2 regions of the Pseudomonas phoenicis genome follow, and region 1 is predicted to be linked to the other one. Evidence: riboswitches for the same ligand, from Rfam matches in the RefSeq annotation. Region 1 holds a riboswitch; the other holds the start of a gene.
What was found. A riboswitch is a leader RNA that binds a small molecule or an ion and turns the genes downstream of it on or off. The one in region 1 is predicted to bind manganese.
Positions count from the first base shown of each region.

Region 2: it holds a riboswitch for manganese, as region 1 does, so the genes downstream of both, mntP (manganese efflux pump MntP) here and AA0Z93_RS07610 (hypothetical protein) in region 1, are expected to answer to the same signal.

Region 1 covers NZ_CP154852.1:1,672,084-1,679,038, forward strand. The annotation lists gene AA0Z93_RS07590 (hypothetical protein) at 1-298, opposite strand, end outside; gene AA0Z93_RS07595 (DUF3592 domain-containing protein) at 312-746, opposite strand; gene zapE (cell division protein ZapE) at 1,034-2,107, shown strand; gene AA0Z93_RS07605 (sulfite exporter TauE/SafE family protein) at 2,195-2,947, shown strand; gene AA0Z93_RS07610 (hypothetical protein) at 2,982-3,878, opposite strand; yybP-ykoY riboswitch at 3,889-4,054, opposite strand; gene AA0Z93_RS07615 (TonB-dependent siderophore receptor) at 4,161-6,221, opposite strand; gene AA0Z93_RS07620 (hypothetical protein) at 6,435-6,955, opposite strand, start outside.
Region 2 covers NZ_CP154852.1:4,516,100-4,523,054, forward strand. The annotation lists gene AA0Z93_RS20520 (YebC/PmpR family DNA-binding transcriptional regulator) at 1-130, opposite strand, end outside; gene tam (trans-aconitate 2-methyltransferase) at 245-1,021, opposite strand; yybP-ykoY riboswitch at 1,255-1,426, shown strand; gene mntP (manganese efflux pump MntP) at 1,435-2,001, shown strand; gene ppnN (nucleotide 5'-monophosphate nucleosidase PpnN) at 2,134-3,507, shown strand; gene AA0Z93_RS20540 (TIGR04211 family SH3 domain-containing protein) at 3,676-4,326, shown strand; gene AA0Z93_RS20545 (SMI1/KNR4 family protein) at 4,335-4,958, opposite strand; gene AA0Z93_RS20550 (methyl-accepting chemotaxis protein) at 5,109-5,615, opposite strand; partial or broken gene AA0Z93_RS20555 (PAS domain-containing protein) at 5,646-6,422, opposite strand; gene AA0Z93_RS20560 (EAL domain-containing protein) at 6,465-6,955, opposite strand, start outside.

The DNA of each region.
Region 1 (6,955 bases):
GCTCGGCAACGGCATCGGCGACCAGGATTCGGCCGACGGCCGGAAAGTCTTCGGTGGCCCCTGCCCCGCCTACGCTCTTGCCGCGGATGTTCAGGTTGATCTTGCCGAAGCGCGGCAACCGCGCGCCGAGCCCGGCACCTATCCCCACCGAGCCGTAGCGGAACTGGTGGTCCTTGCCTTGCGGATCGATCACGGTCAGCGCGCCGCCAGAGGCCGCGGCGAACAGCACGGTCAGGCCGCCGCCGGTAGCAGTCTTGTAGCGCCAGTCGCTGACGTTGACCGGAAGTGGAATGTGCATAGGTACGTCCTTGTCAGGGCCGGGCCGAACGGCGCCGGCGAATCCATGTGGCCAGGTGGTAGCCGCCGCCCATCGTGGCGGCCACGGCGAACGACCCCACCAGCAGGCTGGCGCCCCACAGCGCGCCGCGGTCTTCGATGATGGCCGTGCGGGCCGGCGCTTCGGCCTGGTAGCGCACGCCGACCGGGTCGCCCACCGCATAGCCGAAGATCAGCCCATCCTCGGGGTAGCTGAACGCTTGGCCGGTGGCGTCGGTGAAGTCGATTTGCGGGTGGCTGCCGCCAGCGTTCAGTGCGCTGACGTGGCCGTCGGCGCGCAGCGCCTGGGCGAGAAAGGCGTGGCGCGCCTCGACCATCGAATAGGTGGCGAGCAGCAGGCACAGGCCCAAGGGCAGAAAGATCGCCGCGCGCAACAGATCGCCGCGAGGTTGGGTTGGCGGGCTTGCCATGAAAGATTTCCCTACATCGTCCGTGAGTGGGGCGTATTGCAATCAATCGATGGAGCAAATGCAAGCGGCCCGGTGTGAGCGCCTTGGCAAAGGCTGCAATCGATCGGCGCCGACGGCGGGCATCTGGGCTGGCCTGCTTGGCGAGCACGGTGGATGGCAACCCCCCTTCGCACACGGCGTGCGAGGCATTGTGCCTGCATCGTCCGCTCGCCTGCGCCGACGGCTATTCCTTCATCCCTCGCCTGCCTTCTAGAATGGCCGCTCCTGGCCCACTAGAAAGCCCGCCAATGACCTCAACCCAACCCGGCGCCACCATCGTCGCTGCCCTGCACGCCACGGCCCAACAACGCGGCTATAGCCTCGACCCCTTCCAATGCTCGGCCATCGAGCGCTTGGGGCAGATGGCCGACGCGCTGCTCGCGCCGCGCCGTCGCAGTGCCGCACGCAGCGTCTACCTGTGGGGCCCGGTGGGCCGCGGCAAGAGTTTCGTACTCGACGGTTTCTTCGATGCCGTCGCCCTGCCGCACAAGCGCCGTGTGCACTTCCATGCCTTCTTCCGCGAACTGCACCAGCGCCTGTTCGACCACCTCGACAGCGGCCAGGCCATGGACAAGGCCTTGGACGACCTGCTCGGCGACTGCCGGCTGCTGTGCTTCGACGAGTTCCACCTGCACGACATCGGCGACGCCATGCTCATCAGCCGGCTGTTCAAGGCCCTCTTCGGCCGGGGCATAGCGCTGTTGGTCACTTCCAACTACGCGCCCGGACAGTTGCTGCCCAATCCGCTCTACCACGAGCGTTTCCTGCCCACCATCGCGCTGATCGAGCAGCACATGGACGTGCTCGCCGTCGCCGGCGAAGTGGACTACCGCGGCTTGACCAGCGCCGAACCGGACCCGTTCCACCAGGGCGCCTACCTCTGCCCCGGCAACCCGGCCCAGCGTCAGGCCCTGGGCCTGCCGCAGCGCCCCGCCCGCGCCCACGACATCAAAGTCGGCCACCGCCTGCTGCGGGTGCTGGGCGCCGAGGGACGGACCCTGCACGGCTCGTTCAAGCACCTCTGCGAAGGCCCGACCGCCACCATGGACTACCTGGCGCTGGTGGCCGACCACGACCGCTGGATTCTCGAAGACCTGCCGCAGCTCTCCAGAGCTTCGGCGGCCGCGCAGCAGCGCTTCATCAACCTCATCGATGTGCTGTACGACCGCCGCTGCCAGGTGTTTCTGATCAGTGCGCTGCCCTTGCACGAAGCCTTGAACAGCGCGGAAGCGGCCGATCTTTCCCGCACCCGCAGCCGCCTGTCGCAGTTGCGCCAGATCGCGGCGCTGGACGATGCACCGGTGTGCGCCGATCCTGGCTGAGCCGGCGCCATCGAGCCGAACGACCGGTTTTTCGTTCGGAAAAAACAGGCCCGAGACCGGACCATTCACCACAGGAAGTCGTCTGCCATGGAAGAAGCGTTGTCGTTGGGTGGGTCGAGTTACGCCGTCGTGTTCGCAACGCTGTTGGGCGCCTACGTCATCTTCGGCATCGCCGGGTTCGGCTCCGCGCTGATCGCCAGCCCCGTGCTGGCGCTCTACATCCCCATCGCCAAGATCGTGCCGCTGCTGGCGCTGATGGACCTGTGCGCCGCCTGCATCAACGTCAGCCGCGACGGACGCAAGGCCGACTGGCGCGAGCTGCGCCGGCTGGTGCCGATGATGGTGCTGGGCAGCCTGGTGGGTGCGGCGATCCTGCTCACGGCACGGCCCGAGGGCCTGTTGCTGGCCCTGGGGCTGTTCGTGGTCGGCTATGCCTTGTATTCACTCAGCGGCCTCAAGCCCCAACGCCGCTTCGGGCCGGCCACGGCCATTCCCTTTGGCGGCGTGGGCGGGGTGTTCAGCGCGTTGTTCGGCAGCGGCGGCTTCATCTACGCCATCTACCTGAGCGGCCGGCTCGACAGCAAAGACGCCTTGCGCATCACCCAGACCACCCTGATCGGCCTCAGCACCCTGACCCGCGTGGTGCTGTTCGCGCTGGCCGGGGTGTACCTGGACACTTCGCTGCTGTGGCTGGCGCTGTCGCTGGCGCCGGGCATGGTGCTGGGGATTACGCTGGGGCGGCGGATGACTTTGAGGATGTCGCGCGAGCAGTTCCTCAGGGTCATCAACCTGGTGGTGTTGGGGTCGGGCATCGTGCTGATTCTGCGCTACTGCCTGTAGCCGAAGGTCGCCGACGCTGTGTCCGCCCAGGGATTCACTGGCTGGCCTTCTTCGCCGAGTCCTGGGAGGTGATCGCGGCAACAGGTGGCACCAGCTCCAGCACGCGATCGCGCCCTCCTTCGGCGAGCAGATAGGTGCCTTCGGCAGTGCGCACGATGGATTGCGGCGCCTTGAGGAACGACAGGATGGTCTGCCGCCCGCCCTGGGGGTCGACCAGCAGCAGGCGGGCGCGGTGGGTGGCGTCTTCAGTTATCCACAGGCCGCGTTGGTCGCACATCAGAAACGTCGGCTGGTTCAGGTTGGCCAGCACGACCGGGTCGCGGCGGTCCTGGGTGAGTTGGCGGACCTGGCCGGCCTTCTTCTGCGTGTAGAGCAGGCGGCCGTCCGTGCAACGGGTGATGGATTCGGCCTCGTCGAGCCGGTCGCGCAACACGGTCAGCGAGCGGTCGCTCCAGCGGTAGCGCAGCAGGCGGCCATCCTCTTTGCGGTCCTCGATGGCATACAGGTCGTCGCCATCGTTCCATAGCCCCTGGACGTTGTGGCCTTCGAACAATGGGGTGACCTTGCCTTGCTTGAGCAGGCTGACCATGGCGCCCCCCACTTCCTGGCTGAACACCCATCCGCCCTGGGCTGCCGCCATGCCGTCGGGTTTCGACAACTGGCTCACCACGCTCTGGCGCGTGCCATCGGCATGGATGCGCACGATGCTGCCTTTGCCGTCGCGCAGTTCCTGGCTGACCATCAGCGAGCCGTCGGCCAGCGGCGCCAGGGACGCGGCCTTGGGTACGTTCGTGTGGTTGACCTGAACGCGCCAGCCGGCAGCCGCTTGCACCGGGTAAAAGCTCTGCCAGGCGAAGAAACCCAGCGTGGCGACGAGCAGTACGCCAACGACGCACAGCAGGGTTCGGAAGAGGGGGAAAAAAGTGCTCAAAACGATGATCCCGTCGGGCTGTGGATCAACGACGCCACCACACGCCCGACGTTAGGCATGGAAGCGTCGTTGGTCTTGCCAACCCGAAGGTGTCTGCGCCACGGCGGATGCCGAGCATGTTGACGCAGACGCTCTGTGCCCAAGCCCAGAGCCGGCTACTCCCCAACGAAGGTGCGCCACTCTAGCGGCTCGGATGTCAAAAAAGGATCAACGCCGCGCGCAGTGCCGGTTTTCGAACGCGAGCGCCGCAAGGCACGCTCGTCCGGTGGGCGGCCTGCACGATCAATACTTCCAGGTTACCGACGCCGTCAGGTTGCGCGGCGCGCCGTAGCTGGCGGTGGTGGCGTTGTTGTACAGCGACAGCAGGTATTTGCGGTCGGTGAGGTTGTTCAGGTTGAGCGATGTGCTCCAGTGGCTGTCGATGTCGTAGCTGCTCATCAGGTCGACCAGGCCGTAGGCGTTCTGCGCAATGGCACCGTTGTTGTCGTTCTCCACTTTGGTCTGCCAGCTGACCCGCGCACCGACCTTCATCTGCGGCAGGCTCGGCAGGCGGTAGGTGGCCATGGCGCGGATCGCATGGGCGGGCACGTACTTGCGGGCGCGGTCGCCGTCGTCGTTGTCGATGTGTACGTAGGTGTAGCCGGCGAGCAGGTCCACGCCTGGGGTCACTTCGCCCGAGGCTTGCAGCTCGACGCCGTGGCTCTTCACGTCGCCTGGGATGGACAGGTTCTGGCTGCCGTCGAACACGGTGCTCACGACCACGTTGCGCTGCTCGGTCTTGAACAGTGCGCCGGTCAGGTGCAGGCGCTGGTCCAGCACACTGCCCTTGATGCCGACTTCCATGCTCTTGCCTTCCAGCGGGTCGAGCAGGCGACCGTCCAGGCCGACCGCGTTGTACTGCGGGCTGTAGATCTGGGTCCAACTGCCGTAGACGCTCCAGGCGTCGTTCAGGTCGTAGACCAGGCCGGTGTAGGGCGTGACCTTGCCGTGTTCGCGGGTGTAGTGCTCGGTGTCATAGCTGGTGCCCTTGCCGTCGGCGCTGAGCATGCGCGCACCGACGATCCAGTGCAGGTCGTCGGCCAGGCTGAAGCGGGCGCCGCCGAAGATGCTTTTTTGTGTGTCCTGGAAGTTTTGTCCCAGCGCTTCGCTGGTGGCACCGAACGTGGGCATGGGCGTGGCGCCCGCCAGAATCCCCGAGAAAGAGGTGCCGAAGGCGCTACCATTTTCGAGGTCCTCGTCGTACTCCTGGCCCTTCTGGTGGGTGCGCCCATAGGCCGCGCCGAAGGTCAGTTGGTGCTCGCGGCCGAACAGGCTGAAGGGACCTTGCACCTTGGCTTCACCGATCAGCTGGTGCGCCTCGCTGCGGGTGTGGTTGGCATAAGCACCCGCCACATCGTCGGTGACCGAGCCGACATACAGCATGTTGGTGTTCTGCTTTTCCTGAATGCCGGTGGCGGTCAGGGTCGCACTCCAATCATTGCCGAAATCGTGCTTGAGCTCGGCGAAGGCGCGCTGGGTGTGCAGGTTCCAATAGGTCCACGGCTGGCCGATGTTGCTGCTGCGGCTGCTGTAGTGGATCGGATTGCCGCTGCTGTCGACCAACGGCAGGTTGCCCCAGGTGCTGCCGTTGGCATCGCTGTTGTGCTGAGACAAGCCTAGGGTCACGGTGTCGGCGTCGGACAGGTCGAACGCCAGCAAACCCGCCGCGATGTTGCGCTCGTGGCTGTAGCGGTCCATCCACGAGTTGCCCTTGTCGTGGGAATAGATGAAGCGGCCACGCACGTTGCCGCTGTCGGTCAGCGGGCCGGCGACATCGACGTCCACACGGCGGCCGTCCCAGGAACCGACCGAAGTCTCGACCTGCGCCTGGAAGGTATCGGTCGGGCGCTTGCGCACGAAGTTGACCGTGGCCGAGGGGTTGCCCGCCCCGCTCATCAAGCCGTTGGCGCCGTGCAGCACGTCGATCTGCTCGTATTCGGCCAGGTCCTGCTCGCCCACCAGCACGCTGCTGACGAAGGGCATGCCCACGCCGTCGTACTCGAAATTGTTGATGTCGAAACCGCGCGAGGTGAACTGGGTGCGGTCGGTCTCGGTCTGCTCGACGGTCACCGACGGCGCGGCGCGCAGGGCGTCCTTGATGCCGGTGATCTTGAAGTCGTCCAGTTCCTGGCGGGTGATGGTGGTCACGCCCTGCGGCGTCTGCTTGTCGGTCAGGCCGAGCTTGGTGGTGCTGGACGACGCCCTGCCTTCATATCCTTCGCTCGGGCCTTCGTCGCGGTTCTGCACGCTTTCGACCTGGATGGCGGGCAGCGTGAGGTCGTCGGCCGCGTGAACGATGGGCATGGCGCTGCACGCGCCGACGAGCAGCAGGCGGGCAGGAAGATGAGTTTTCAAGGCGGTGTCCTGGGCAGGGCGAATGGAAATGGGAGGCGTTTCTGTTAGGCCTGGGAAACTACCTTAAATGGGAAAGTTTCTTGATAAATAATTTTTCATGTTCACCCGTGTCAGCTTGTGGCATCTCAGGCTGAAACTCCCGGGCTGTGCGGCATGCAAGGCTCAGCGGTCGGGGAACACATCGCGGGCCACTTCCGGCGCGGCGAACAACCGGGTCGCGTCGTGGCCCACGCCGTCGATCTGCCATTGCCGGTGTCGGATGGGCAGTTGCCAGCGCCGCGCCAGGTCCGCTTCGTAACGCAGGTAGTCGAGCTGCCGCTCGACGCGGGTGCGGCCCTGGAGCTGCGCACCGCAGGCGCGGTCCATCACCCGGTCGTCGGGGTGGTCGTCCAGGCGCCCGACCAGGTAGGTGACGTCGCGGGCGGCATAGCGCTGGAACACCTGCCGCGGGCTCAGGCCCTGGGACGTGAAGTAGTCGGGCGCGCCGTTCAGGCCATAGCGGTACTGGTCGTAGTCCGGGCACGCCTGCAAGGAAGCCGTTTCGAAGCGCTCGCCTTGCAGGCGCGTGGCGTCCAGGTAGAGGTAGGACGATGGGCTGGACACCACGTAGCGCACGGCCAGGCCAGGGCGCAACGTCTGGTCGCCGCTGCCGAGCAGGGCGTAGCGTTGCATCAGTTGGCCCC
Region 2 (6,955 bases), 2.0 Mb from region 1:
GGCGCGGGTTCATGTCCGGATCGGCACCCGACTTGGCGGCGATCTGAATCTCCTTGGCCAATTTGCCCATGACCTTGCCTTTGGCGTTGGCCGCGGCTTCTTTATGTTTGGCTTTCCACTGTGCGCCCATGACGACTCTCTAGATTTCGCTGGCCGATTCAGGAAGCGACCGGCCAAGGTGGGGTGCAGTTTATACGCCCTCGGCCAGGTCTCGACAACTCTGCGCACCCCACGGCTGCGCGCTTTAGCGCGTGGCAACCACGAACAGCCTCGGAAAGGCCAACAGCACCTGGGCGTCGTCGGCGCCCGGGTAGTCGGCGCACAGGGCCTCGCGGTACTGGGCCAGGAACGCCGTCTGCCCGGCCGGGTCGAGGCGCGCCAGATAAGGCCGCAACGCCGAGCCCTTGAACCACTCGACCACCGCATCGACACCGCCGGCCAGGGGGTGGTGGTAGGTGGTGCACCAGACGTCGACCTGCTCGCACAGCGGCGCCAGCAACTCGAAGTAGAACGGCGCGGCGTGGCGCGGCGGCAGGCTGAAGTCGGCGAACATAGCGGCCCATTCGCCGCTGCCGGCGACTTCGCGCAGCCGGCGGTGCGCGGGTTCGTCGAGGTTGTCGGGCGTTTGCACGGCCAGGCTGCCACCTTCACTGAGTTGCGCGACCAGGTGCGGGTAGAGCGTGTGGTGTGCGGGCACCCACTGCAAGGATGCGTTGGCCAGAATCAGATCTTGCGGCTGCGGGGCGCTCCACTGGGCGATGTCGGCCTGCTCGAGATGCACCCGCGGCACGTTCAGGCGTGGACGCTGACGGGCCTGGTCGAGCATGTCCCGGTCGCTGTCCAGGGCGGTCACCTGGCTGTCGGGGCAGCGCTGCAGCAGCACCTCGGTGGAGTTGCCCGGCCCGCAGCCGAGATCCGTGGCATGGCGCACGGGGCGCGGCGCCACGGCCGCGAGCAGATCGCGCACCGGGCGCGTGCGTTGGTCTTCGAAACGGACGTATTGGCTGGCGGACCAGGACATGGGCGACTCCTTGGAGGGGATGGGCAACAGCATAAGGCAGCTGATCGCGATTGCCAGCCGGACCGTCTGTGGGTGGGGCCACCCTCGGGCCCTGTGGGCGCGCGGTCAGTGTGCCGGTAGCTGAACCGATACGCGTTGACCTGCCGGCACGCGCAGCGGCCGATCGCGAATCGAGCGCGAGGACGAACCTTGCGAAACAAGCATTCCGTTTATCGGAACCAACGGGCATAATGCCCGCCCTCGTTGGGGAGTAGCCTGCGCTGGCGGCCTTGGGCACAGCGCGTTCACGTCAACATTCTCGGCAGCGGCCGTGGCGTGGACATCTTCGGATTGGCGAGACCAACGACGCATCCATGCCTAAGGTCGGGCGTGTGGTCGCGTCGTTGACTCATAGCCCGACCGGATTACCGACCGTGAATCCCATTTCCCTCTTCTTCCTGGCCCTGGCCATGTCCACCGACGCCTTCGCGGCGGCCATCGGCAAAGGCGCCACCCTGCACCGTCCGCGCCTGAGCGAAGCCCTGCGCACCGGTTTGATCTTCGGCGTCATCGAAGGCCTCACGCCTCTGATCGGCTGGGCCATCGGTCAGGCCGCCAGCGGTTACGTGCAAGCCTGGGACCACTGGATCGCCTTCACCCTCCTGCTGCTGCTCGGTCTGCACATGATCCACAACGGCCTGCAGGCCGACCACGACGAAGCAGAAAAACCCGCCCAGCACGGTTTCGCCATGCTCGCCCTGACCGCCTTCGCCACCAGCATCGACGCGCTGGCCGTGGGCATCGGCCTGGCCTTCATCGATGTCAACATCCTGGTAGCGGCCGCTGCCATCGGCTGTGCGACGCTGGTCATGGTCACCCTTGGGGTGATGCTCGGCCGGGTGCTCGGCACCCTGGTGGGCAAGCGTGCGGAAATCCTCGGTGGCGTGGTGCTGATGCTGATCGGCGCGACTATCCTCTACGAGCACCTGTCGGCGCAGTGACGCACCGATGCGCCCGGTCAGGGGTGTCTGGACCGGGCGCCCCAGGCTTTTCGCCTGCCCCCTCGTTGCCGCCCGGATTTGTCGGTATGGTGGCGACAGAGAAGGATGTTCTACCTGCACAGGAAAGACCCAATGCCCACACGCAACGTCATCAACGCCTCCGTCAGCCCCAAAGGCAGCCTGGAGACGCTGTCGCAACGTGAAGTTCAGCAACTCAGCGAAGCCGGTTCCGGCACCCTCTACACCCTGTTCCGCCAGTGCGCCCTGGCCATCCTCAACACCGGTGCCCACGTCGATAACGCCAAGACCATTCTCGAGGCCTACCAAGACTTCGAAGTACGCATTCACCAGCAAGACCGCGGCGTGCGCCTGGAACTGCTGAACGCGCCGGCCGACGCCTTCGTCGACGGCGAAATGATCGCCAGCACCCGCGAAATGCTGTTCAGCGCCCTGCGCGACATCGTCTATACCGAAAGCGAGCTGGCCAGCCAGCGGATCGACCTGGAAAGCTCCCAGGGCATCACCGATTACGTCTTCCACCTTCTGCGCAACGCCCGCACCCTGCGCCCCGGCGTGGAGCCGAAGATGGTGGTGTGCTGGGGCGGCCATTCGATCAGCAGCGAGGAATACCAGTACACCAAGAAAGTCGGCCACGAACTGGGCCTGCGCAAACTCGACATCTGCACCGGCTGCGGCCCTGGCGTGATGAAGGGCCCGATGAAGGGCGCGACCATCGCCCACGCCAAACAGCGCATGGCCGGCAGCCGCTACCTGGGCCTGACCGAGCCGGGCATCATCGCCGCCGAAGCGCCCAACCCGATCGTCAACGAACTGGTGATCCTGCCCGACATCGAAAAACGCCTGGAAGCCTTCGTGCGCGTGGGCCACGGCATCATCATCTTCCCTGGCGGCGCCGGCACGGCAGAAGAGTTCCTCTACCTGCTGGGCATCCTCATGCACCCGGACAACGCCTCGCTGCCCTTCCCGGTCGTGCTCACCGGCCCGCGCAGCGCCGAAGCCTTCCTGATGCAGCTGCACGCCTTCGTCGGCGCCACCCTGGGCGAGCAGGCGCAACGGCACTACCAGATCATCATCGACGACCCGGCTGCCGTGGCCCGGCACATGGTCGAAGGGCTCAAAGCGGTCAAACAGTTCCGCCGCGAGCGTAACGACGCCTTCCATTTCAACTGGTTGCTGAAAATCGACGAGGGCTTCCAGCACCCGTTCGATCCCACCCACGAGAACATGGCCAACCTCAGCCTGCGCCGCGACCTGCCGCCGCACCAGCTGGCCGCCAACCTGCGCCGGGCGTTTTCCGGGATCGTCGCGGGCAACGTCAAGGACAACGGCATCCGCCTGATCGAGCGACACGGGCCGTACCAGATCCACGGTGACAGTGCAGTGATGGACCCGCTGGGCAAACTGCTGCAGGCCTTCGTCGACCAGCACCGGATGAAGCTGCCGGGCGGCGCTGCCTATGTACCGTGCTACCAAGTGGTGAGCTGAACAGCGTCGGAGCGGCCGCTTGGTCGCTCCGACATCCGCCGTCTTTTCCTACCCCCATCGGTGAACCTGCCGCTATAAAAATGGTCTTTGGCTGACGGTCAACCCACCCGACCGAATCACGGCCCGCTGCTTGGGGCCTTCATTCGTCCCGTTCCAGCGAAGATCGATATGTCTGATTCCCGCCTCGCCCTCCCCGCCCTCGCCGTCCTGCGCGGCAGCCTGTTCGCCGCCCTGGCCGCGCTTGCCGCGCCGGCCCACGCCGAGACCCAGGCCAACGATGCCCGTTGGGTCAGCGACAGCCTGAGCACCTACGTGCGCAGCGGCCCTACGGACGGTCATCGCATCGTCGGCAACCTCAAATCCGGACAAAAAGTCACGCTGCTGACCACGCAGGGCAATTACAGCCAGATCCGTGGTGAAAACGGTGACCAGGTGTGGATCCTCAGCAGCGACCTGCAGAACGTCCCCGCACCGGTCGAGCGTGTTCCGCAGCTCGAGGCCCAGGTCAACGAGCTGTCGGGTCAGCTCAAGACTATCGATGACAGCTGGAAGAACCGCGTGCAAGGCATGCAGGAGACCCTGGACTCGCGCAAATCCCTGGTCGATGAGCTGCAAGCGCGCAACACCACCCTCAGCGAGCAGCTCGACGAAAGCCAGTCGGCCCTCAGAGACGCCCAGGCGCGCCTGGGCGATGAAAACAAGCAAGTGATGATGCGCTACATGGTCTATGGCGGCAGCATCGCCGGCGCCGGGCTTCTGGCCGGTCTGATCCTGCCGGCCCTGACCCGCGGCCGCAAACGCAATGACCGCTGGTTCTGATTCGACCGCTAGATCGGCGCATCTGCGATGCGCGCGTTCCACTGCCCGCGGAAGCGTTCGCGCCACCCCGGGCTGCCACTGTCGAACCACTCGAGGGTGGCGGCGATGCTGTCGGGGGTGACGATGAAGCGCTCGATATGGCTGGCCACGGTCGCGTCCGACAGGTGCAGCAGCGCCAGGTAGGCGTCGAAGGACTCGGCCAGCACCACGTACTCGTCGCCCTGTTGGCGCCGCCCGGTCCAGGCCGGTAACCCAGCGACCATGGCTGCCACCTGCTGACGGCCATCGCGCAGATCCAGCAGCAGTACGCTGGCGCCACCGTCGCGGCCGATGGGCAACAACCCACTCGCTGGAAAATCTTCTGTTTCGCGCATCCGCGCCAACTCGAACGGGTTGGCGCCCCACTCGCTGTGCGCATCGAGGCCGTACAGCGTGAAGCCCAGCACTTCCCGCTCGCCGTTGGCCAGGGTCGCGACCACATCGTAGTCGAGCTCGGCGCCGTTGACGCTGCGCAAGAACGCGCGGTAGTCGTCGGGCAAGCGTGCGCCCAGCTGTGCCTCCAGCGCGGCAACGGCTTCTTCGCTGGCCGGCGGGTTGGTGTCTTCCAGCAAGAGTCCGCGGTATTGGGTCATGGATCGCTCCGGTACGCTTTGTAGGTCGGGGGCGCCTGAGCGCTGCCAGCTCAGGCGGGGATGTCGTCGCTCGATGCAGGCCGGGCGATCGAACCCCAGGGTCTCGATCGCCGCGCTTGCTCGCCTCGAGGCCGCATTGTAGCCCGTGCCTCAAGACAGATCCTGGTTCACCTGGCTGATCGCCTGCACCACACGCCTGGCCCCCGCTTTGATGTCGCTGATCGAAGTGCCGGCCTGGGAGGCGAACGACAAACCGAGCGCAGCGCTGCTCTGGCTGCTCTCGATCTCCACGATGGCTTGGCTGGCCAGGGTCTGGTTCTGCGCGACCACGCCCACGATCTCTTCGGTGGCCTTGCTGGTACGCGCCGCCAGCTGCCGCACCTCATCGGCCACCACGGCGAAACCGCGGCCCTGGTCGCCGGCGCGCGCCGCCTCGATGGCGGCGTTGAGCGCCAGCAGGTTGGTTTGCGAAGCGATGCCACCGATGGTCTGCACGATCGAGCTGATCACCACCGACTGCTTGCCCAGCGCCTCGATGGTGACGGCGGCCGACTGCATCTGCTGCGACACGCTCTGCATGGTCGATACCGCCTGGTCCACCACCGACGCGCCTTCGCTGGCGCTCAGGTCGGTGCTCGTGGAGACTTCGAGCGCCATCTGCGCCGCTTGCTTGACCTCGTTCTCGCGCTGCACCTGGTCGGTTACGACCGAAGCGAACTTGACCACCCGCACCAGGTTGCCCTCGGCGTCGTTGACCGGGTTGTAGCTGGCTTCCAGCCAGACCTCGCGACCGCGGCTGTCCAGGCGCTTGAAACGTCCACTGACGTACTGCCCGGCGTTGAGCGTGCGCCAGAATTCAGTGTAGGCCGGGCTGGCGGCGTATTCGGGATCGCAGAACAGGCGATGGTGCTGGCCCAGCACTTGGTTGAGCGTATAGCCCATGGCACCGAGGAACTGTTCGTTGGCGCCCAACACGGTGCCGTTCAAGTCGAACTGGATAGCGGCGGTCGAACGCAGCAGCGCGTCCAGTAGCGCCTGGTTCTCCCGCGCCAGGCTGACTTCGCCAGACACATCGCACCCATAGCCAACGATCTGCTGCAGCGCCCCCTGCGCATCGCGCATCGGGTGCCAGGTCAAGCGCAACCACGCCAGGCTGCCGTTGGCACGCAGGAAGCGATAGTCGTCGCGCACCGGAACGCCCGCCGCGACGGCCTTGGCATAGGCCTGGAAGCACGGCAGCTTGGACACGTAGCCAGGCACCAGCTGCGACAGCTTCTGGCCGAGAATCTGCGCATCGGCATAGCCTAAAGCCTGGGTGAAGGCGGCGTTGCATTCGATGACACGGTTGTCGGCATCCAGCCTCACGACGATACCGGCCTGATCCATCAGGCTCAGCAACTGCACGGCGCGCGCAAGTTCGGCTTCGCGCTCGGCCAACGTGGCTTTCAGGTGCCGGTTGAACATGATCAAGACCTACTGTGGAGGGAAAGGAAGGTGGCGGTGGGTTCAGGCAAGCGCCTGCTCCGTACCTGCCGCGCGCAACCATGCTTCGAAAGCAATGCTGGGCATGGGTCGGGCGATCAGAAAACCTTGCGCCTCGTGACAACCCAGCGCGCGCACATGTGACAACTGTTCGAGCGTTTCGACGCCCTCGGCGGTCACGCGGTATCCCAGTTCGATGGACAGCTCGACGATGGTTCTGACCAGGATGCGTTCGCGCGAGCAGGCCGCCGACTGCTGGATCAGCGAACGGTCGAGCTTGACCACCGAAGCCGGGATGCGGCTGAGGTAGGCCCAATTGCTGTAGCCGGTGCCGAAATCGTCGATGGCGATATCGATGTTGGCCGCGCGCGCCCGCGTCAGTTGCCGCTGGACCATTTCGAGGTGCTCCACCAACAGGCTTTCGGTGAACTCCAACTGCACCCGCGTGCTGCTCAGACCGTGACGTTCGAGGCCCGCCAGCAACGCGTCCATGAAGGCGGGGCTTTCCAGGTCGC